Regions from separate parts of the Pseudoalteromonas sp. CH_XMU1449-3 genome, predicted to be linked through region 2. Evidence: predicted binding sites of a transcription regulator. Region 2 holds the regulator's gene; the other holds the start of a gene.
The links. Region 2 encodes sigma-54, which starts transcription at its own class of promoters, with help from an activator protein. Its sites were predicted from a motif close to GTTGGCACGNNNNTNGNNT; they were not measured.

Region 1 (4,367 bases), on a different contig from region 2:
CAGTAGGTGTAGGGATGAAATCTCACTCTGGTGTGGCAAGTTTATTTTTTAATGCCCTTGCCGATGAAAACATCAAAGTGATGCTTGTATCGACATCAGAAATAAAGATATCAGTTTTAATTGACGAAAAGTATTTAGAACTGGCTGTACGTGCGCTACACAAAGTTTTTTTAACTGAAAATGAATAAGATCTAGAGTTTTTACTTACTTTTAAGTCTATATTTCATTAGAATGTTTTTGACGCGGAATCTTTTAATTTTTTGGAACATGGGAGCAAGAGAATGCTAATACTAACTCGTAGAGTAGGTGAAACCCTTATGATCGGTGACGAAGTAACAGTTACTGTTCTTGGTGTTAAAGGAAATCAAGTTCGCATTGGTGTAAATGCACCTAAAGATGTATCAGTACATCGTGAAGAAATCTACATGCGAATTCAAGCAGAGAAATCTAACCCAAATCCGGGCAACGTTTAATCAGCGACAGATATTTTTAAGAGCCACTCACTGAGTGGCTCTTTTATTTAGTTCGGCTGTCATTTCATCATTTAGCGCTTGTTTAGAAATATATTGCATACCGCGCTGAGCCTTTAAAATATAACCTCGCTCAGTTTCAATAATCTCACTAATTTGTTGCCAGCTTAATTGGTAGCTTTTATGCGGGTTTTCGGCTTTAACGCCTTCATCATCAAATACGATAGTGACTTCGCTACCCGATGCACGACTCATCATTTGTCTTGCGACCCACCATGGGCGCTTGTAATAAAACGATAAGCACTCAACCACGGCAAGCATAATCATAAAGCTGCCCAGATAATGATTCTCTAATTGATAAAAAGCTAATAAGCCTAAGGTTATTAACAATACCAACAGCGGGTATTTAGGCTTAGCTTGTGATGAATAAGGTAGAGACTCATCAAAGCATTCGTAATAATACGGTTTATCTAATGTGTAAGTTGTACTTAATGTCATTCGTAGGCTCACTTAATTTGCTGGCAGCAGTTTAACATTGATAGAAAAAATCTTCCGTAGTTGGTTTTCATTTAGTTGTCATTGTGAGAGCTTAAGGTATGCGTATTTTAAAGGTGTAAGCTGTATGTTTGTTAGTTCAATGTCATTAGCACTTGCAATGACCACAAATACTTTTTTAGTTATGGGCGATATGCCATACACCCCGATTGATGAAATCAATCTCGCCAAAGATGGAAAAATTACTAAAGCAATCGCAGCAACACCCCATGGCTTTTTAATGCACTTAGGTGATATGAAATCAGGAGCGCTTGCTTGCACCAATAAGCTTTTGCAAAGTAATAAAGCGTTATTAACGTCGTTGACCCCGCAGCCTTTTATTTACACCCCAGGTGATAATGAATGGACCGATTGCGACCGAGAAAAGCTATCGGTGCGTTTTGATGAACTTGAACGGCTAAGCTTTGTTAAAGGCTTGATGTTTGACGATGCTTATACAAAAAAAGCTCAGCAACTTCAGGGCTATGCAACCCAAGCTGAAATGCTAGAAAATGCTCGCTGGCAGTTTGATGGCATTGAGTTTCGCACTTTGCATATACCGGGCACTTTTAATGGTCGCTCACAAATTTTAAAAAGTGACAAAAACGCAGCACTTGATGACGCCGACAAGCGTGATAAGTACAACTTAATTTGGTTAAAACAAGCACTTGTTCATCAAGATGCTAATGCCTATGTGTTTGGCTTTCAGGCTGACATTTACCACCCGACCAGTAAACCCACTTGCAGTGAATCACAGCGCTCTAATTGTGATGCATTTAAAATATACCGAGATGCCATCAGCGACTTCGCAAAGCACACCAATAAGCCTGTACTTGTAATGCATGGCGATACCGGCCCATATTGCCAGCAGCAGTTAGCGAGCAACTTAACGCGCTTAAATGTACCTGGCGACTTTGCTGTAAGCGATGTCGCAAAGGTGAGTTTTATCGACGGCCAGTGGCATATAGCGAGTGTAACGACAAACGAGCCCCTCACAACGGGTTGTAAATGAAAGCTTAAAGTTAGCGAGTTTCTAGATAAAGAAGCTATCAGCTTTCAGCCGTCAGCTATCAGATTAAAACAAAAGAGCTCGTAGGTTGGTTAGAGCGGAGTGAAACCCAACAAGTTAGCGCGTTTCTAGGGGAAAGAGTAAAGTTATCGAGTTTGAGGCTCACGTAGGCGTGAAATTTATTTCGCGCGATGTTTCTTAAATCTACGTGTAAGTCGTAGGTCGGGCTTTTGCCCGTCAATGTTAGCGGTTATGTGTCGCCATAAATGACGACCTACATGATGTAGGGTAGAGCGGAGCGAAACCCATCAAGTTAGCGAGTTTCTAGGGGAAAGAGTAAAGTTAGTGAGTTTCAAGGGGAAAGAGTAAAGTTAGTAAGCTGCTTGACACAAGCAGTTTGCAGCTTAGAGTCGCTAACTTGCTAACTTACATACACAAAAAAGCGGCACTTGGCCGCTTTTCTTAGTAAAGGTGTGTTATTAGCAGTTAGTTTCTTCTGCGTTAACACCTTCTTTTACTTCTTCACATGCATCTTCAACTGCATTTTGTGTATCAGTAATTGCTTCATCAATACGCTCACCTGCGTCTTCAGCAGAGTTGTCTTCACAACCCATGATGAATAAACCTGAAAATAGGGCGATAGTAGCGGCTTTTAAAGTTGAATTTTTCATAATGAAATTCCTTGTAAATTTAAAATAAAGTAAGTGGTTATCTGCTTTTAACTACTTAGGGACACTGCCTCTAAGTGCTCCTGATACCAGCGAAATAACTAGTAATACTAAAAATATAAAAAAGATAATCTTAGCGATGCCTGCAGCGGCTCCTGCGATACCGCCAAAACCTAACACTGCTGCGATTAACGCGATAACTAAAAAAGTAATTGTCCAGCGTAACATAGTGGTCTCCTTGGCTATTTAAATTTTCTTAAGTTCGATATTACTAAAGCGAGTTCTGTGCCATAAGTTTTATTTTATATATTTCAATGGATTGCGTGTTTTTGTCGTTCTTTATAGGGTTCATCATTTGGTAACTTTTACGAGTAAGCATGTAACTTATTCATAGTGATATTTTTTCATATTGAGATGAATGAGGAAAAAGAGAATTGTTATGGTTATTGGTAAGACCAATTTAACTTTATTTTAAGGGGGTAGCTCTAACACCTTGTTGTGCGTGGTTTTTAGGCATTTTACTATGGTTGATTAATAGCTGAACATATAACGTCTGGCTATATTGACTATTTATATCATCTATAACGGGGCTTTAAATGCGCTAATAGTAGGGTGTTAATTATATGTGCGTCATGTTATTTTAAATTTAATTGGTTTTACCAATTTACAATGGTGCTATACAAATGAATTTTGTTTGTTATTATTGGTGCATAATTATTTAACAAAAATAACTTTTTATTTTAAGTAAGCGAGGGGAGTCGTATGGATATAGGTGGATTACTCACCACTGCGGCCAGTTTGATGGTGACAGGCATGGTAGGCGTGTTTGTTTTTCTGACTATTTTGATTTCAGCAGTCACTTTAATGTCAAAGGTAGTGGGTCGATTTGATGATCCTGCAACTGCAGAACCTACGCGTACAGCAAAAATTCAACCTCAACAGGGTGTGCCACAGGCACATATTGCAGCAATCAGCGCTGCAATTGCTCAATTTCGAAATAAACAAAAATAACGGGGCAGCTTAAACATGGCTAAATTAAAATTAACCGAATTAGTATTGCGTGACGCACACCAGTCTCTTTTGGCAACGCGTATGCGCTTAGACGACATGCTACCCATGGCAGAAAAACTCGATAATGCGGGTTATTGGTCAATTGAATCATGGGGTGGTGCGACGTTTGACTCGTGTATCCGTTATTTAGGTGAAGATCCTTGGCAACGTATTCGCGAGCTAAAAGCGGCAATGCCAAACACTAAGCAACAAATGCTACTTCGTGGACAAAATCTTCTAGGTTACCGTCATTATGCTGATGATGTAGTCGAAAAGTTTGTTGAGCGTGCCCACAAAAACGGTGTTGATGTATTCCGTATTTTTGATGCGATGAACGATGTACGTAACCTTGAAACTGCCATTAAAGCCGCAGTTAAAGTAGGTGCTCATGCCCAAGGTACTATTTCGTACACAGTAAGCCCAGTCCATACGCTTGATATGTGGCTTGAGCTGGCAAAACAACTAGAAGATCTTGGCTGTCATTCAATTTGTATTAAAGATATGGCGGGTTTATTAAAGCCATATGATTGCGAGCAGTTGATCAAAGGCTTAAAAGAAACTGTATCTATTCCTATCGCAATGCAATGCCACGCGACGACAGGTTTAAGTACTGCAACTTACCAAAAAGCAATCGAT
Region 2 (18,573 bases):
AATTTTTACCAGCCAGTAAAGCCAGCGTGGCTTATTTAACTATTACTAACCCAAGTGAGCATGCAACGGTATTAACTAAAGCTGAGCTTGATGGTTTAGGACGTGTTGAAATTCATCAGCATACTCATGTTGATGGCATGATGAAAATGGAACAGGTTTTATCATTAAAGATTGATGGTCACAGCAGTGTTGAGTTTAAACCGGGTGGTTATCACTTAATGGTGTTTGAACCTGAAGATCAACTAAAAGCAGGGCAAGAACGAAAACTCACGCTATATTTTAATGATGGCAATCGAGTTTTTACTCAAGCCAAGGTTGTGTCTTTACAAGAAATGTCTGAGCAGGCATCAAAAAAAAGTAAAGAGCACTCACATCACTAGGAGGTATTATGTCTGAGCATAAAGGAAAAATAGCCAGTGCATTACTTATTATACTAATTATTTTTTACGCGATTGCTGTTTACTGGAGTAGTGAACCAGCTCGTATGGATGTTGTTAGCAAGGCAAAACAGGAAGCGCAAATGCGCGGTGAAAAGTTTGTCACCGGCTACACAACAACAACTACGTTGATCAATGTGGCAAGTACATTATTAAATAAGCCTGGCGGCTACTTATCTAACGATATGATGCCACCAAGTGTAATGATGGATAACATGCCGGCGTGGGAATATGGCGCGCTTGAGATGACCCGAGATTTAGTGTTGTCGATGCGTAAAGACTTCAGCCGTTCACAGTCTCAATCAACTGAGCACGAAGCACTTAAAAAAGCACAGCCGCAATTTAATATAAGCTCGGTAGCATGGGCATGGCCTAGCGCAGAAACTGAATATCAAAAGGGTATTGATTTACTTATTGTATACCGTACCCAAATTGCGGATCAGAACGATCGAGATAGCCAGTTTTATGCCCGTGCCGATAACTTACGTGGCTGGTTAAAAGAAGCTGAAAAGCGCTTAGGTAGTTTAAGTCAGCGTTTAAGTGCAAGTGTTGGCCAAGATCGTTTGAACACTGATTTAGCTGGCGATACTGCGGCTCATCAAGCAACATACACCCCTTTGCAAAGCCAAGTAAAAACATCTTGGTGGCAAATTGATGATGTATTTTATGAATCGCGTGGTGCAACGTGGGCATTACTGCACTTTTTACAAGCGGTTGAATATGATTTTGCTGATGTCTTAGAAAAGAAAAATGCTCGTGTTAGTCTGCAACAAATTATTCGTGAATTAGAGGCCACGCAAGAAACTGTGTGGAGCCCAATGATCTTAAATGGCAGTGGTTTTGGTTTTGTTGCTAACCACTCACTGGTCATGGCGAATTATATTTCTCGAGCCAATGCGGCTCTAATTGAACTTAGCGAACTTTTAGCGCAAGGATAAAATGATGAAAAAGTACTGTTTAGCAGCTGCCCTTTCAATGGCCTGTTTAGCTCCAACAGCGCAAGCTGATACATTATTAGGTTTATACCTAGGTGTAGATGGCTGGCAATCAGATAACAGCGGTAGTTTTGCTCAAGACGGAAATCTACAAAGCTTTAAATTTGATGATGAAACGTTTACGAGCTACTACGCAGCACTTGAGCACCCAGTGCCGTTAGTACCAAACATTAAACTAAAATACACTGAACTTGAGTTAAATGGTGATACAACACTTGATGAAACATTTAGTTTTGGTGGTTCTGATTACGTTGTAGGCACACAAGTAGGCACAGTGAGTGATTTATCACATGTTGACTACATCCTATATTACGAAATCTTTGATAATGATTTGGTTTCAATTGATTTAGGTGTAAACGCTAAACAATTTGACGGTGAAATTACGGTAACGGGTACTTCGCAAGAAGGTGGCCCAAGTACAACTGAGCGCGTTGATTTTTCTGGTTTCGTACCTTTAGTGTATGGTCGTGCTGAAGTTGGCTTGCCGTTAACAGGTTTAAGCGTATTCTTTGAAGGTAGCTTACTGGCTATCGACGATAGCAAAATTCAAGACTACCAAGCGGGTGTTGCATACGCTTTACTTGATAACTTAGCAATTGATATGGACATTAAAGCGGGTTACCGCTCAATGACTTTAGAGCTTGATGATATTGATGATATCTACACAGATTTAGATGCATCAGGCCCATTTGCGGGTATTCAAATCCACTTCTAATCGAGTTTTTCGGTTTATATTTAGCTGGCAGCTTTATTTTAAAGCTTGCCAGCTAACTTCAAATTCATCTTCTAATGATGTTGAAAGTATCTGCTTATAAGCCTTATTTATTGGCGATGCGATTAGCTTTCTTAACTCGTCGCCCGTTTGTGTAAATTTATAATAACTGAGTACTAAGTCATTACTTTTTGCTTTTAAAACCAAGCGTTGATTCATAAAGCTCAGCACCAGTTCTTGGCCAGCTTTTAAAACAGCTGATTCGATTTCTTTTCGATACAGCAAGTTAATATCCATCAGGGTAAGAATGTCAGGAAAGCTAACAGGGGTTTTCCCTAAATTAAATGACACCTTGTTACCTTTTCTAAGTAAATCAAACAGCGAAGGCTTCTTGTAAAAGCCAAGTAAAATTAAGTGGCTGTTATCTTTTTCATTGAAGCCACACAGTGATGTACAGCGCTGAAGGGCATCTGCTTCGCGCTGTGTCATGTGTTTAAGTGTTTGTAAGCTTTTAATCGAAAAGGTGCCCGGTGACACGGTCTCACCTGCGAGTATTTTTGCCCATAGCTTTTGCATTGAAGAATTAGCTGTGTCTTCACATAAACTAATAAAGCGCTCTATCCAATCAAAATCTGGTTGTTGTTGGCCCGTGACATCGGGGCAAAACGCCATAGCCATCGCCATAATGGTTTCGATATTTTCTTGGCGCTTAATGAATTGAATTTCTTGGCGAGTTTGAGCGCGCTCTAAAAGGCTTGCTTGCGCTTTAATTTGATAAGCTAACTGCTGTTGACCTTGTGGTGAATAGCTGTCATCACCAGCATGGTTGATCCTAGCCGATGATGCCTTATGAATAGGGTAGCCAAGCTGGTTTTCTATGATATTAGCAAGATTAACTCTCGCCTGAGCTGCTTTCACTGTCATCGGTCACACTGTCCTTGCCTGTTGTTGCTAACTGCGCATGAGTTTTGATGTTATTGAGCGCCAGTTTTACTGTGTTATTGAGAATATACTGGCTTAGTAAAGCAAGGTAGCCACCAATAATAGGGGTGTTGACCTCACCTTTTAATGAACACTCAATGTTAACGTTATCGCCTTCAGGTAAATAGCGAATTGTGCCTTGGGCAATGTGTTCTTTATTAAATAAGATATTAAATGAAAGCTGGCTGTTGTCGAGTTGGGTGATGGTCATTTCACCTTCGCCAAAGCGACTTTGCCAAAATTGATGTGCACCTACTCCTTGGCTAGGTTCTGCAAGGGTAAATTTAATACTCGGGTCGACAGCCTGCCATGGTTGCCATTTGGGCCATTGATTAAAGTCGCCAACAAGGCTCGCAACCTCAGCACTGCTCGCATTCACTTTAATTGATTTGTGAACGGTATATTGCGGTGAAAGCATGAGCCCAATCACAAGTGAGATCAGAATGCTGATAAAAATCGCTTTTAGGGTAAAAATGAGTATTTTAATAATCTCACCTCAGGCAATTGTTTTATAACTTTCATAACATTATACGTAACATAGACTATAATCTGTTTGATACTATATAAGCTATCACTAATGTATCATAGTTAAATAAGTGATAGAATTTTGAGCATCGCTGTAAAATGGAGTGGCGCCATAGTTACAGTATTACGGGGATCACTCTAAGGAATTATTAATGGCATCAGAGAGTAACGACTTTTTGTTTAGTGACCAAGATGACGAACAGTTAGTGGATGAAACTGTCTCTGATTTTTGGGACGTATTAATTGTCGATGATGATCCAGAAATACATTCAGTTACTAAGCTTGCTCTTTCAGGCGTTGAGTTTTGGGATAAAGGGCTGCGATTCCATCATGCCTACTCAGGTGCAGAAGCGCTCGAACTACTTAAAAATGACCATTCGATTTCGGTAATTCTTCTTGATGTGGTTATGGAGTCAGATGATGCTGGTTTGCAAGTTGTAAAGCAGGTTAGAGAATGCCTTAATAATCACAATGTGCGCATTATTTTACGTACCGGGCAACCAGGCTATGCACCTGAAGAAAAAGTGATCCGCGAATACGATATCAACGACTACAAAACAAAAACAGAACTTACACGTAGTAAACTTATCACCGCCCTGGTTACTGCTATTCGCTCTTATGAGCAAGTATGTCAGCTCGAATTTCAAAGCCGCGCGTTAAATAATATTTTGTATGCATCTAAGGCTATTCTTGGCTTTACTGATATCAAAGCCTTTTCAATGGCAGTGATTAAGCAGCTCTCAATTATTTTAGATTGCGAACCGCAAGGTTTACTGTGTGGTTCTATTGAAGATGACAATCAGGTTTATGTTTTAGGTGGTTGTGCTGAATATAATGAGTTTATTGGCCAGGGTATTGAGCAGCTTGATGATGGCCGTATTATCATGCAAGTTAACAACTGCCTAGCCCAAGGTGAGCATCAGCACACCGATGTAGATAGTACGTACTTATTAAAAAGCAAAAACCGCCAAGCAGCTATTTACTTAGAAACCGAGCACACACCAAGTCCTTCGCAACTACAATTTGCAGAGATATTTTTAACTAATGTCAGTGTTGGTCTTGATAATGTTAGGTTGTTCAACCGTTTACGTGATGCAGCTTATAAAGATGTTTTAACTGGCTTATCGAATCGTAACGATTTCATGAATAAAGTGGAGCGTTACTACCAGCCGGGTAAAAGTGATTATGTCTTTTTATTAATTGATGTTGCGCAATTCTCAGATATTAATAATGGCTTAGGCCAAGAGATTGGTAACTTATTACTAAATGCCATTGTTGATAGACTGCATCAAGAATACCCAAATGCAAAGCTGCTCTCGCGCATTGGTGCAGATGTGTTTGGCTTACTGTTACCCGTTGGTGAATGTGATGTTGAGCTACTACGCGAGCATTTAAGTTTGCCGTTTAATGCCGGTGAACACATTTTACCAATCAACTTTAAAATTGGTTTATGTTATCAAAGTGATTTCTTACAAGCAGGGATCGAGACCTTAAAGCTGGGCTACATTGCACTTAACCAAGCTAAAAAACAATCTTCTGAAATGGTGGTGACGTATACCCCAGACATGGAAGAGAAAATGGCTTGGCGTTTAGGGATCATCAGACAGCTTCGCCAAGATTTTGAGCAGCGTAAATTAGAGGTTTGGTTTCAGCCACAACTTGATTTAAACACCCTTGAAATCATTGGCTGTGAAGCGCTACTGCGTTGGCCGTCAGGTAATGGTCAGTATATTTCGCCGGCGATTTTCGTTCCTATGGCAGAAGATGCCGGTTTAATTGTTGAAATAGGGCAATGGGTGCTAGAGCAAGCATGTATGCAGCAAAAGCGCCTCGAAGCAATGGGCTTTGCAATTAGCATTGCTGTAAATGTTTCAGTGCCGCAATTTAAAGTTAAAGGCTATGCGCAGCAGGTTAAAGACACTTTAATTAAGTACGATGTAAAGCCGCAGTTTATTGAACTCGAAGTGACCGAAAGCGTGGTAATGGATGAGCTAGCTAATGTGATCACCACATTAAAAGAGCTTAAAGAGTTTGGTATTGAGATTGCGATTGACGACTTTGGTACAGGGTTCTCATCGTTAAGTTACTTGCAAAAACTGCCATTAGACAGACTTAAAATTGATCGCGCTTTTATCAAAGACTTACCAGGTCAAGATTGTCAGGCGATTGCTGCGTTAATTATTTCTCTTGGTGCAAGGTTAGGCTTAAAAACCATAGCAGAAGGCGTCGAGACACAAGCGCAAGCAGATTATTTAGCCCAGCTTGGCTGTGATGAAGTGCAAGGCTTCATGTATGCTAAGCCTATGCCAGAAAAAGAGTTAATTACCTACCTGCAAGCTAAACAATAGAAAGTTTCAACAAAAGCATATTAATTAAACAGCGCCCTCCCATGTGAAGGGCGTTTTGTTTTCTATAATAATCCATAAGAGTGGGGTATAATTCGCCCCTTTTGTTAGCAGAGTACACTTTATGAGCGCATTAAAAGCCGAGCGAGGCCTGTTTTCTTACCCTAAGTATTGGGCTGAATGCTATGGCACGGCGCCATTTTTACCAACCACTCGTGCAGAAATGGACGCGTTAGGCTGGGATAGCTGTGACGTGATCATTGTCAGTGGTGATGCGTATGTAGATCACCCTAGTTTCGGTATGGCTGTGATAGGGCGTATGCTTGAGTCACAGGGTTTTCGTGTGGGTATAATTGCACAGCCTGATTGGAACTCAAAAGATGCCTTTATGGCGTTAGGTAAGCCTAACTTATTCTTTGGTGTTACAGCGGGTAATATGGACTCGATGATCAACCGTTATACTGCTGAAAAGCGTATGCGTCATGATGATGCTTATACGCCGGGTAACATAGGCGGTAAACGTCCTGACCGTGCGGTAGTTGTATACAGCCAACGCTGTCGCGAAGCTTATAAAGATGTGCCGCTGATCATTGGTGGTATTGAGGCGAGTTTACGCCGTATTGCTCATTATGATTATTGGCAAGAAAAAGTACGCCGTAGCGTATTGTTTGATGCCAAAGCTGACATTCTAATTTACGGTAATGCTGAGCGCCCACTTGTTGAAGTTGCCCACCGTATTGCTGCGGGTGAGTCGGTTGAGACAATTCAAGATATTCGTGGTACTGCGGTTATTCGTAAAGAACCATTACCGGGTTGGCGTGGTAGTGACTCAACTGCAATTGATAAAATCGGTAAGATTGATCCAATTCCAAACCCGTATGGCGCAGATGATGTGGGTTGTAGTAAATCTGAATTTAAAAAAGCAGGTATTGATTTAAGTGCCGAGGCGGCTAAGCCAATCACTATCCAGCCAGCTCGTCCTAAGCCTTGGGAAAAGACCTACGTTAAGCTACCAGCGTATGAGCAAGTAAGCGTAAATAAACCGCTTTATGCCCATGCCTCGCGTATTTTGCACCAAGAAACAAACCCAGGTTGTGCACGTGCGTTATTTCAACGCCATGGAGACCGTTCTATTTGGGTTAACCCGCCTGCATTTCCGCTTGAAACTGAAGAAATGGATGGCGTATTTGGTTTGCCATATCAGCGTATTCCGCACCCAAGCTACGGCGATGAAAAAATCCCAGCCTATGAAATGATTAAAACCTCGGTGAACATCATGCGTGGTTGCTTTGGTGGCTGTTCTTTCTGTTCGATTACAGAGCACGAAGGACGTATTATTCAAAGCCGTTCTGAGCAATCAATTATTGATGAAATTGAGCAAATTCGTGACAGAGTACCGGGCTTTACTGGGGTTATCTCTGACTTAGGTGGACCGACAGCGAATATGTACAAGTTGCGCTGTAAGAGTAAAAAAGCAGAGAGTACATGCCGACGTTTATCATGTGTTTATCCTGATATCTGTAAGCACATGGACACGGATCACACCCCAACTATTGAGCTTTATAAAAAAGCCCGTGATGTAAAAGGTGTGAAGAAAATTTTGATTGCGTCTGGCGTACGTTATGACTTAGCTGTAGAAGACCCTCGCTATGTAAAAGAGTTGGTTACCCATCACGTAGGCGGGTACTTAAAAATTGCCCCTGAGCATACTGAAGATGGTCCATTGTCTAAGATGATGAAGCCGGGCATGGGAGCTTACGATAAGTTTAAAGAGCTATTTGATAAATACTCAAAAGAAGCGGGTAAAAAGCAGTATTTGATCCCGTATTTTATTTCTGCTCACCCAGGAACGAAAGACGAAGACATGGTGAACATGGCGTTGTGGTTAAAGTCTAATGACTTTAAGCTTGATCAAGTGCAAAACTTTTATCCATCACCGATGGCCAATGCAACCACGATCTATCACACTGAGATGAACTCGCTGCGCAATATTAAGAACAATACTGAGCAAGTGCCTGTTCCAAAAGGCGCACGCCAGCGTCGCTTACACAAAGCGATTTTACGTTACCACGATCCTGCTGGTTGGCCGATGATCCGTGAAGCACTAAGAAAAATGGGCAAAGCGAATCTAATCGGTAAAGGACCGAACTGTTTGGTACCTGAAGAAGGTCGTAACGAGAAAGCTGCTAGAGGAAAGGGCGGTAAAGGCCGTGCGGCACTGACTCGTCACACCGGTTTTAGCCAGTTTAAAAAGGCCAATACCAAACCTCGAGTAGGTAAAAATAAGCAGCGCGCAAAGTAAAAGATATAAATACGGCCCTTAAAGGGCCGTTTTATATTAGATCAATAACCAGGTTGCGGTGCCTAAAAAGGCAAAGATACCAACAATATCAGTGACGGTTGTCAGTACCACACTGCCGGCGAGGGCTGGGTCTATTTTCATTTTCTTAAGAATTAATGGAATGCTCGCACCCGCAATACCAGCGGCAACAAGATTCATAAACATTGCAAAGGCCAGCACTGCGCCGAGTTTAAAGTCCCACTGCCATAGGGCAACCACACCAGCAATTAATATCGACCAAATAATGCCATTCAGTGCGCCAATCGCCAGCTCCTTAAGTAATAAGAAGCGTTGGTTGGTTTGGTTGATATGACCAACCGCTATACCACGAATAACCAGAGTTAGGGTTTGGCTACCCGCAACACCCCCCATTGAAGGGACGATACCATTGAGTACCGCTAAAATAGGCAAGATTGCTAAGGTGTTTTCGAAAAAGCTTGCCACAACGGCTGCTAACAATGCGGTTAATAAGTTAACCCCAAGCCAAATAGAGCGACGCTGCGAACTTTTTAGCACTGGCGCAAAGGTATCTTCTTCGTCGTCAAGACCAGCGAGGCTAAGCATGCTGTGTTCAGCATCTTCACGGATTACGTCAACGATATCATCGATGGTAATACGACCAAGCAAGTGAGCGTTATCATCGACGACAGGGGCTGAAATCCAGTTGTGACGTTCAAACAATTGCGCTACATCACTTTCATCCATAGAGATTAGGATTGACTCACAGTCTTCATCCATTAAATCACGAACAATTTTATCTGATGGGCTGGTCAGCAATGTAGTTAATGAAAGCGCGCCTAAAAAGCAGTTATGCTTATCAACTACATATAAGTCATCGGTACCCTCTGGTAGCTCACCTCGTAAGCGTAAATAGCGCAGTACAACATCGAGAGTAACGTCAGGACGAATGGTAACCGTATCGCTGTTCATCAAGGCACCGGCTGAACGCTCTTGATAAGAAAGTGCTTGAGTTGCTCTCTCTCTATCTTGCGAATCCATGGCACTGACAACGTCTTGATATACAGTATCAGGAAGACTACGTAAAACCTCACCTAAGTCATCGTCGTCCATATCTTCAGTGGCAGCAGCAATGTGCTCAGGCTCCATCTGGGCAATAATGCCAAGACGTACATCTTCAGAGAGTTCTTCTAGAACATCACCACGGACATCTGGATCAACCAGCTGCCAAAGCATACGACGAATTTTATGGGGAGAAGATTCAAGTAAAAGGGCTGTATCACAAGGTGCCGTTTTGGCTAACATTCCGCGCACTTGAACAAATTGACCACTATTGAGTGACTTGGTCACTTGTTTGAGTTGTTGTAGTGGGTAATCTTGTTCAAAGGCTTCTGGCATTGGCGTCCTTACAACTGAAAAAAGTTTAAATAGGCTAAGCAAATACAGCATAGTTGCTTTGTAGTGTATTTGCAGAGATATCGTCGCACTGCGATAAATTTATTAAGAGTTTTGTAATTTAGAAAAGCGAGCGATATAAAAGTAGGATATTTAAAGGGAATTTTAAATATCCGAATTAAGTTTACCGTAAACCTTGAAGTCTTAGCAAATGCTATTCTTGCTCGTGGAAGCGTTGTGCAATTAATTCGCCGATTGCCGTTAATGCAGCATCGGCGTCAGGGCCTTCGCATACAACGCGAACTTCTTTACCCTGACTACTTTCAAGTAGCATTAATGCTAACACGCTGTCGCCTTCAGCTTCTTTATCATCTTGATAAAGCGTAATTTTGGCATCAAATTGCAGTGCTAATTGCGCTAAAACAGTAGCAGCACGAGCATGTAAGCCAAGTTTATTTTGAATTAAAAAGGTATCTTCAGCGTGCATTGTTGGTGCCTAATTAAATGTCTTGTTCGCGGTGGCGAATTTTTACATTAGCATGGCTTTTGGCAAAGCTCTCACCAATTGTTTGCGCTAAGTAAACAGAGCGATGCTGGCCACCGGTGCAACCAATAGCAATGGTCAGGTAACTGCGGTTATTACGCTCTAAATGTGGCAACCAAGTTTGCACAAAGGTTTGTATTTGCCACGTGAACTTTTGCACTATGCTGTGGCTAGCTAGGTAATCTTTTACTGGTTGATCAAGGCCTGTTAGTGGCTTTAAATCAGGTTCCCAGTGTGGGTTAGGTAAAAAGCGTGCATCAAAAACGTAGTCAGCTTCTTTTGGAATACCATGCTTAAAGCCAAACGACATAAAAGTAATAATCAGCTTTTTATCTTTTTTACCTAAAATCTTTTCGCGAATTGATTCTGCTAACTGATGAACACTCAGATCAGTGGTATCAATCATAAAGTCAGCGCGAGTGATCAACACATCAAGCAGGATTTTTTCTTGTTTAATAGCCAGATCAAGCGGCAAAGAATCAATAGATAGTGGATGCAAGCGGCGTGTTTCTGAAAAGCGCTTGATCAGAGTTTGGTCATCACTGTCTAAATAGAATAGTGTTGGGTTTGCGAAACCTGGCAGGTACTCAAGAATATCATTAAATTCTTGCTGCTCTTTCGGTAAGTTACGCACGTCGATGCTGACCGCTATTTTATCGTAGTTATCAGACACACTTCGTACGAGCGATGGCAGTAAATTAACCGGAATATTATCAACGCAATAATAGCCTAAGTCTTCAAGTACACGTAAAGCGACCGATTTACCTGAGCCTGAGCGACCGCTGATAATTATTAATTCCATTTATGCCTCTGCTGATATGACCTGAAACAGTTGCTGATCGGTAGTAGCACTACGCAGCTGTTTACAAAATTCTTTATCTTTAAGTCTATCAGCAATTGTTGATAAGGTCTTTAGGTGAAGCTGACAGTCACCATCTGGTACGATGAGTGCCACAAAAATATCAACTGGACGATTATCAATTGCATCAAAATTAATAGGGGATTCACTCACTATCACAAATGCATGAGGCTCATCTGCGCCGCTCATTCGGCCATGTGGAATAGCAATACCTCGGCCAATGCCGGTGCTGCCTAGTTTTTCTCGGTTGAGTAAAGCATCTAGGATATCTTGTTGCGATAAATGAGGAAGCTGCTGGTGGGCCAGTTCGCTGATATATTCAAGAATTCTTTTTTTGCTATTAAAAAGGACCGCAGCTTTGCTGCAGTCCTGGTTAGTAAGTGAACTTAGTTTCATAATTTAATGTCGAGCTAATTTCTCTTTGTGTTTAATGACTTGGCGATCAAGTTTATCGATCAGTGAGTCAATGGCTGCGTACATATCTTGATGTTCTGTAGAAGCGAACAATTCGCCTCCGTTTACATGTAAAGTTGCTTCTGCTTTTTGGCTTAATTTTTCTACATCTAGAATGACATGAACATTATTAATATGGTCAAAATGCCTTTCTAGTTTTGCAAACTTGGTGTTTACATAGTCTCTTAATGAATCTGTGATTTCTACATGACGACCAGTTAAATTTAGTTGCATAAGCATTTTTCCTTCTATGTAAAACGTCTAAATCAGACTTTTACGCTGATTAGACGGAGGTATTGCTAGAGACTCACGATATTTTGCAATTGTACGTCTAGCTACTTTAATTCCTTGCTCAGCCAATATATCTGCAATTTTGCTATCACTCAATGGTTTAGCTGAGTTTTCTGCAGCGACTAACTTCTTGATTAAAGCGCGTATTGCTGTAGAAGAACACTCACCACCATTTTCGGTGCTGACATGGCTTGAGAAGAAATATTTCAACTCAAAAATACCCCGTGGGGTATGCATATATTTTTGCGTTGTTACCCGTGAAATCGTCGATTCATGCATTTCGACCATTTCAGCAACATCATTTAGCACCATCGGCTTCATTGCCTCAGGGCCATGCTCAAAGAAAGCTTGTTGTTGTTGAACGATACAGTTGGTCACTTTTAATAGCGTATCGTTACGGCTTTCTAAGCTCTTAATAAACCACTTTGCTTCTTGTAAGTGAGAGCGAATAAATTGGCTGTCGCTACTTGATTTAACAGAGCGAGACATAGCTGCATATTGGCTGTTCACTCTAATCTTTGGCATACAATCTGGGTTTAACTCGACTACCCAGCGGCCTTTTACTTTTTTTACTGATACATCAGGTATAACGTACTCAGATTCTTCGCGTACTATGCTATCCGCAGGCTTAGGATTTAAGCTGTGAATAAGCGTCATCACTTCTTTAAGCTCATTTTCTTTAAGCTTAGTCTTTTTCATCAAAGTTCGATAGTCGCGACTCGCTAATAATTCGATATGCTCAGATAAAACCATTTTAGTTTCAGCTAAATATGGCGTATCAGCATCGAATTGGCGTAACTGAATGCACAGACATTCTTGTAAACTGCGCGCGCCAATACCAACAGGATCAAATAACTGAATTCTTTTTAAGACCGCTTCGACTTCATCAAGTTCGATTTCTTCTTCATCGTTATTTTGATTAAAGCTTTCGACGATATCTTCACAGCTTACCGTTAAAATACCTGAGTCATCGATAGCTTCTACAATTGCCACAGCAATCGCTTCATCAGTAGGGCTAAATGGCGTGAGTTGCAATTGCCACATCAGGTATTCGTGAAGGGTTTCGGTTGATGCTCCCTGATAGATAGATTCATCTTCAGGCATTGGCCCTGACGATGTTGAAGGGGCGGCACTCATGTACTCATCCCAGGTAACATCCATTGCTAAGTCATCGCTGACGGTGTCTTTATTGAGAGCATCACTACTTTCTTGCTCGTACTCGCTAGGTGCTTCTTCGGCAGACGCGCTGACTTGCACATCGTCAGACTCCGCTTTTTGCTCATTCTTGCCGGTGCTTTCTTCGTTGTAATCCGCTTCTTCCACTTCAAGTAGGGGATTACTATCAAGCGCTTCTTGAATTTCTTGCTGGAGATCCAATGTACTGAGCTGCAACAAACGAATAGCTTGTTGCAGTTGTGGAGTCATTGTAAGTTGCTGGCCCATGCGCAGCTGTAATGATTGCCTCATGTATCCCTAACAATCCTTTTTAAGTTATCGATACCTGTATAAACACAGTTATCGATTTATTGTCATTGTTATAAGTCTAGCAGATGCTCTAGTCGCTGGCGTAATGGTTACAGCCTGAATTGCTCGCCTAGATATACATCGCGTACAGTTTGGTCTGCTAATACGTGCTCAGGTGTGCCTGATGCAATTAGCTCCCCATGAGAAACAATGTAGGCTTTTTCACAAACATCAAGGGTTTCTCGAACATTATGGTCAGTAATTAGTACACCGATACCACGATTTTTTAGGTGCTCAATAATTTTCTTTATATCTAACACTGAAATTGGATCAACACCAGCAAAAGGCTCATCTAAAAGGATAAATTTAGGATTAGCGGCTAATGCGCGAGCAATTTCTACACGGCGTCGCTCACCACCTGACAGCGCCATACCTTGGCTGTCACGAATGTGTTGAATACTAAACTCATCAAGTAAGCTATTGAGTGTTTCTTCGCGGGTGGTTTTATTTAGATCTTTACGAGTTTCTAAAATGGCCATCAAGTTTTGGTAAACCGTTAACTTTCGAAAAATTGACGATTCTTGTGGCAGATAGCCAATACCTAAACGCGCACGGCTATGCATTGGTAAAAGGGTGATATCGTTATCATCAATACTGATTTTACCTTTGTCGCTAGGTACTAAGCCTACAATCATATAGAAGGTCGTTGTTTTACCTGCGCCATTTGGACCAAGCAAGCCAACAATACTGCCAGCTTCAACTTCAAGACCGACATTTTTAACCACTTGGCGGCCTTTGTAGCTTTTAGCTAAAAGCTCTGCTTTTAATGTGCTCATGGTTGGCCTTTATTATCTTTTTTATTTTCAACAGGCACTAAAATAGTGTGTACACGATCTGTTGAGTTTTCGTCTTTTTCAGCACTGATCAGCTGCTGTGCCATATCATAGGTAATGCTTTTAGCTGTCACTTTTTGACCAGCTTGAGTAACTTCAGCTTCACCATTTAAGGTTAAGAAGCGTTTTGCAACATCATAACGTACTTCTTCTGCGCTAGCGCTCATTACGGTGCCATCAGTTTGCTTTTCTTCGAAGTAAGCAGGCTTACCTGTGGCAATAATTAACTCTACTGTACCTTCGGTGTCACCGCCGTGTGCTTCAAGGCGTTCAGCGGTAATACGACGATTACCATGCACGATCTCTACGTTACCTTCGAATATGCCAACGCCATCTTTTAGTTTACCTACTTGGCGATCTGAGCTAATGCTAATTTGAGCGCCTGTTTGCTCGGCAGCTGCGCCCGAAAAGGCAATCAATAAGCTTGGGATCAGGAGTAATTTCTTCAGTTTATTGGTCATAGTATATGGTTCGTGTATGGTTAGTTAACTCAACAATTTCGGTTTTTAAATCGGCTTTTAAGCCTTTACCGGTAATCTTTAAATTCGGTCCTGTTAGTGTCACAGGTTGCTTAGAAAACATGGTCATTTTATCAATGTCGACATTAATGTTTTCTGCTTTTATATCTTCGATCATGCCGTTATGGGTTAAGTTTTTAGCAACTACATCCCCTTCAAAAATCAGCTGATCGTTTTCGTACAATGTGGCTTCTTTGGCTTTTACTTGCCAAACCTGCTGGTCGCCATAAATAGTAAAAATAGGTTGCTCAAAAAAGGTAAACCCTAATTGTTGATACAACTCCATTTTAGCAGCAGCCACTTTATGACTAATTTTGCCTTGCTCGTCATACGCTGTTTGCTTTAACGCCACTGCGGTGTAATCAGGTGTTGCGATGATCTCGTCTTCACTAGTTATTGTGTCTGTTGATTGGTTAAAGTACGGGTACCATAACCACACCATGCAACAAACAAAAACAATACTCAGTAAAATACGGGCTATATTCATGCGCTGGTTCCATCGCTAGTTAACGGCTTACCGTTTTCTAACATGAGTAAATCAGTTAATTCACGCACAGCTCCAAAGCCACCTGGTAATAATGTGGTGTAATGAGCCAGCTTTTTAATCAGTGGGTGTGCGTCGTTTACAGCAACAGCAAACCCTACTTTTTCCATTACTGGTAAGTCTGGACCATCATCACCAATATAGGCAATTTGTTCATCAGTCAGCCCCAGTTTATCTTTTAACTCTTGATAAGCAATCAGCTTATCTTCTTGTCCCTGATAAATGTGCTGAACTGTTAGGCTAGTCATTCGCTGCTGAACTATTTGTGAATGGCGGCCAGTAATCACTGCCACTTCAAAGCCACTATTAATGAGCGCTTTAATACCAAAGCCATCTTTAGTATTAAATGCTTTAAGCTCTTCGCCATCATTACCTAAATAAATTCGGCCATCAGAAAAAACGCCATCTATATCACAGATTAGCAATTTTACTTTTTGTGCGCGCTGACTCACATCAGGGCTAAGAGGCTGGTATAGCTCGGCGAATGTCATTGCTTAAAGAACTCCTGCTTTTAATAGGTCTTGCATATTAAGGGCACCAATTGGCGTATTACTTTGATCTACCACAATTAAACCATTGATACGTTTACGTTCCATAATATTTAAAGCTTCAGCTGCAAGCATCTCAGGGCGAGCAGTTGTACATGAACGGGTCATTACTTGCCTAATTGCCGTGTTATGGATATCGATGCGCTGCTCTAAAATACGGCGTAAGTCACCATCAGTGAATAATCCGGCTAACTTTTCATCTGCACCAATCACCGCGGTCATACCAAGGCCCTTGGCTGACATTTCGATTAGTGCGTCTTTAATGCTTTGGGTTTCGCTAACGATTGGCGTGGCGTCGCCTGCGTGCATCACATCATCTAATGTAAGCAATAAACGTTTACCTAAGCTGCCACCCGGGTGCGAAAGTGCAAAATCATCGGCTGTGAAACCACGGGTTTCAAGTAACGCAACCGCCATTGCATCACCCATAACCAAGGTCGCTGTGGTACTTGCCGTTGGCGCAAGGCCTAATGGACATGCCTCTTGGCTTACTTTAATGCACACATGTACATCAGACAGTTTTGCCATGGTTGAGTCTGGGTTGCCAGTGAGTGAAATCATCTTTGCGCCAATGCGCTTGATAACAGGGATAATGCTAAGTACTTCGCTGGTTTCGCCTGAGTTCGAAATACACATCACCACATCATCACGGGTGATCATGCCTAAATCACCATGGCTTGCTTCGCCAGGATGAACAAAAAATGCCGGTGTGCCAGTACTTGCAAGGGTCGCCGCAATTTTATTACCAACGTGGCCAGACTTGCCCATACCAATCACAATAATACGACCTGTACATTGGAACATTAATTGGCAAGCGTTATCGAAATCTTGATTTATATATTGCTCAATTTCTTGTAAAGCTTGTGCTTCAATTTCGAGTACGCGCTTACCCTGCGCGATAAAGCTAGGTTGTGTCATTAATTATCCTACTTGGCTGAAAATATAGCCCTGATATGCAATAAATGCGACTAACAAGAAGCCACCTTCTACTCTATTGATACGACGAGCACCTTTAAAGTTCAATGACATGGCAATCAATACAACGGTTGCTGCAATCATGATAAGTGCATCGCGGTTTGCCGCAGAAGGGTCAATAACTGATGGGTTGATAATACCCGCAAGTGGTAATACGGCGAGTAAATTGAAAATGTTTGAGCCAACGATATTCCCAAGCGCTAAATCGTCTTCGTTTTTTAATACCCCTGCAATACAGGCTGCCAGCTCTGGTAAGCTGGTACCAATAGCAATAATGGTTAAGCCTATTACAAGGTCTGATAGACCAAAATATTTCGCAATATCAACGGCTGATTCAACTAAAAAGTGTGAACTAATGGGTAATAAAATCATGCCGATGACTAACCAAAATACGGCTGATTTAGTGCTTACATCGTTCGGAACGTCTTCACATGCTTCGCTGACAAATGGGTCATCTTGGTTTTTAGCACGCAGAGACACAATAACTAAGCCACCAATAAACACGGCAAAAGCAATCATCAAGGCAATGCCTTCAGCGAACGAAAAATAGTTATCTGAGAACACATACCAAGCAGCTACAGAGATTAACAGGACCAGCGGCATTTCACGTTTAAGTGTCATTGAAGATACTGAAAGAGGGCGTAGTAAAGCTGTGACACCAAGTACAAGTAAGATGTTAGTAATGTTAGAGCCGACCGCATTACCTACCGCAGTATCTGTTTTATCAGCAAGTGCTGCCGATGCAGATACCATCATTTCAGGGGCTGATGAGCCCATAGCAACAACGGTTAAACCAATGATTAGGGTGGGGATCCCCATATTTTTTGCGAGTGCAGCCGCCCCATAAACAAACCGATCGGCACTCCAAACGAGTGCAGCAAAACCAATAATTAAAATGACAAAAGAAGTCACCATTGTGATACGCCAACATTACTTATACAGATGACTGCAAATAGTAACAAAAGCGAACCTGAAAGTATAAGTAAAAGAATGGGCTGGCGAGCATAAAGCGTGCTTAGCAAGGAAACTAAATTTCAGGTGTCGTTAAGCTCTTTGCAGCTAGCTTTAGAATTTATTGATAGAAAATATTACAAAATTTTACGATTTGTTTTTTCCATCTTGACTAAAAAACCCTTAAAATGGCAAAACTAGTGAAAAACGTTATGGAGAGCGACTTGTCGCAATCAATAGTAGAAATCAAGGATGTAACCTTTTCACGGGGCGATAGAATCATATATAAAAATATGAGTTTTAACATTCCGAAAGGCAAGATTACCGCTATCATGGGACCAAGCGGCATTGGTAAAACCACCATGTTGCGCTTAATTGGCGGTCAGCTTAAACCTGATTCTGGTGACATTTTATTTGAAGGCAACAGCATTCCTGGCATGACTCGCAAGGAACTTTATGCTGCCCGCACCAAAATGAGTATGCTGTTTCAAAGTGGCGCTTTATTTACCGATATGTCAGTGTTTGACAATATCGCCTTTCCTTTGCGCGAACATACTCAACTCAGCGAAGATTTAATCCGTCTTGTCGTTTTAATGAAATTACAAGCTGTCGGCTTACGTGGCGCACAAGACTTAATGCCGTCTGAGCTTTCTGGTGGTATGGCTCGCCGTGCTGCTTTAGCGCGTTCAATTGCACTTGATCCAGAGCTTATCATGTACGATGAACCATTTGCTGGGCAAGATCCTATCTCTATGGGTGTGTTAGTTAAGCTAATAAAATCACTGAATGAGGTGCTAGGTTTATCATCACTGATTGTGACCCATGATGTAACAGAGGTGATGAG

Region 1: WA256_RS00650 (DUF1328 domain-containing protein) is a predicted target of sigma-54. The motif match lies at 2,956-2,974, and genes of this name have one in related genera.

The regions. Positions count from the first base shown of each region.
Region 1 covers NZ_JAYMDY010000001.1:136,353-140,719, forward strand. The annotation lists gene WA256_RS00625 (aspartate kinase) at 1-188, shown strand, start outside; gene csrA (carbon storage regulator CsrA) at 282-473, shown strand; gene WA256_RS00635 (YcxB family protein) at 501-968, opposite strand; gene WA256_RS00640 (hypothetical protein) at 1,093-2,016, shown strand; gene WA256_RS00645 (hypothetical protein) at 2,493-2,684, opposite strand; gene WA256_RS00650 (DUF1328 domain-containing protein) at 2,736-2,909, opposite strand; gene WA256_RS00655 (OadG family protein) at 3,444-3,692, shown strand; gene oadA (sodium-extruding oxaloacetate decarboxylase subunit alpha) at 3,708-4,367, shown strand, end outside.
Region 2 covers NZ_JAYMDY010000025.1:9,991-28,563, reverse strand. The annotation lists gene WA256_RS19390 (copper chaperone PCu(A)C) at 1-380, shown strand, start outside; gene WA256_RS19385 (DUF2333 family protein) at 389-1,375, shown strand; gene WA256_RS19380 (TIGR04219 family outer membrane beta-barrel protein) at 1,380-2,147, shown strand; gene WA256_RS19375 (TIGR03899 family protein) at 2,181-3,068, opposite strand; gene WA256_RS19370 (SRPBCC family protein) at 3,037-3,543, opposite strand; gene WA256_RS19365 (bifunctional diguanylate cyclase/phosphodiesterase) at 3,803-5,998, shown strand; gene WA256_RS19360 (YgiQ family radical SAM protein) at 6,120-8,297, shown strand; gene mgtE (magnesium transporter) at 8,334-9,692, opposite strand; gene WA256_RS19350 (HPr family phosphocarrier protein) at 9,904-10,176, opposite strand; gene rapZ (RNase adapter RapZ) at 10,190-11,035, opposite strand; gene ptsN (PTS IIA-like nitrogen regulatory protein PtsN) at 11,036-11,488, opposite strand; gene hpf (ribosome hibernation promoting factor) at 11,492-11,779, opposite strand; gene WA256_RS19330 (RNA polymerase factor sigma-54) at 11,807-13,303, opposite strand; gene lptB (LPS export ABC transporter ATP-binding protein) at 13,411-14,136, opposite strand; gene lptA (lipopolysaccharide transport periplasmic protein LptA) at 14,133-14,654, opposite strand; gene lptC (LPS export ABC transporter periplasmic protein LptC) at 14,644-15,198, opposite strand; gene kdsC (3-deoxy-manno-octulosonate-8-phosphatase KdsC) at 15,195-15,746, opposite strand; gene WA256_RS19305 (KpsF/GutQ family sugar-phosphate isomerase) at 15,750-16,721, opposite strand; gene WA256_RS19300 (calcium/sodium antiporter) at 16,725-17,693, opposite strand; gene WA256_RS19295 (ATP-binding cassette domain-containing protein) at 17,942-18,573, shown strand, end outside.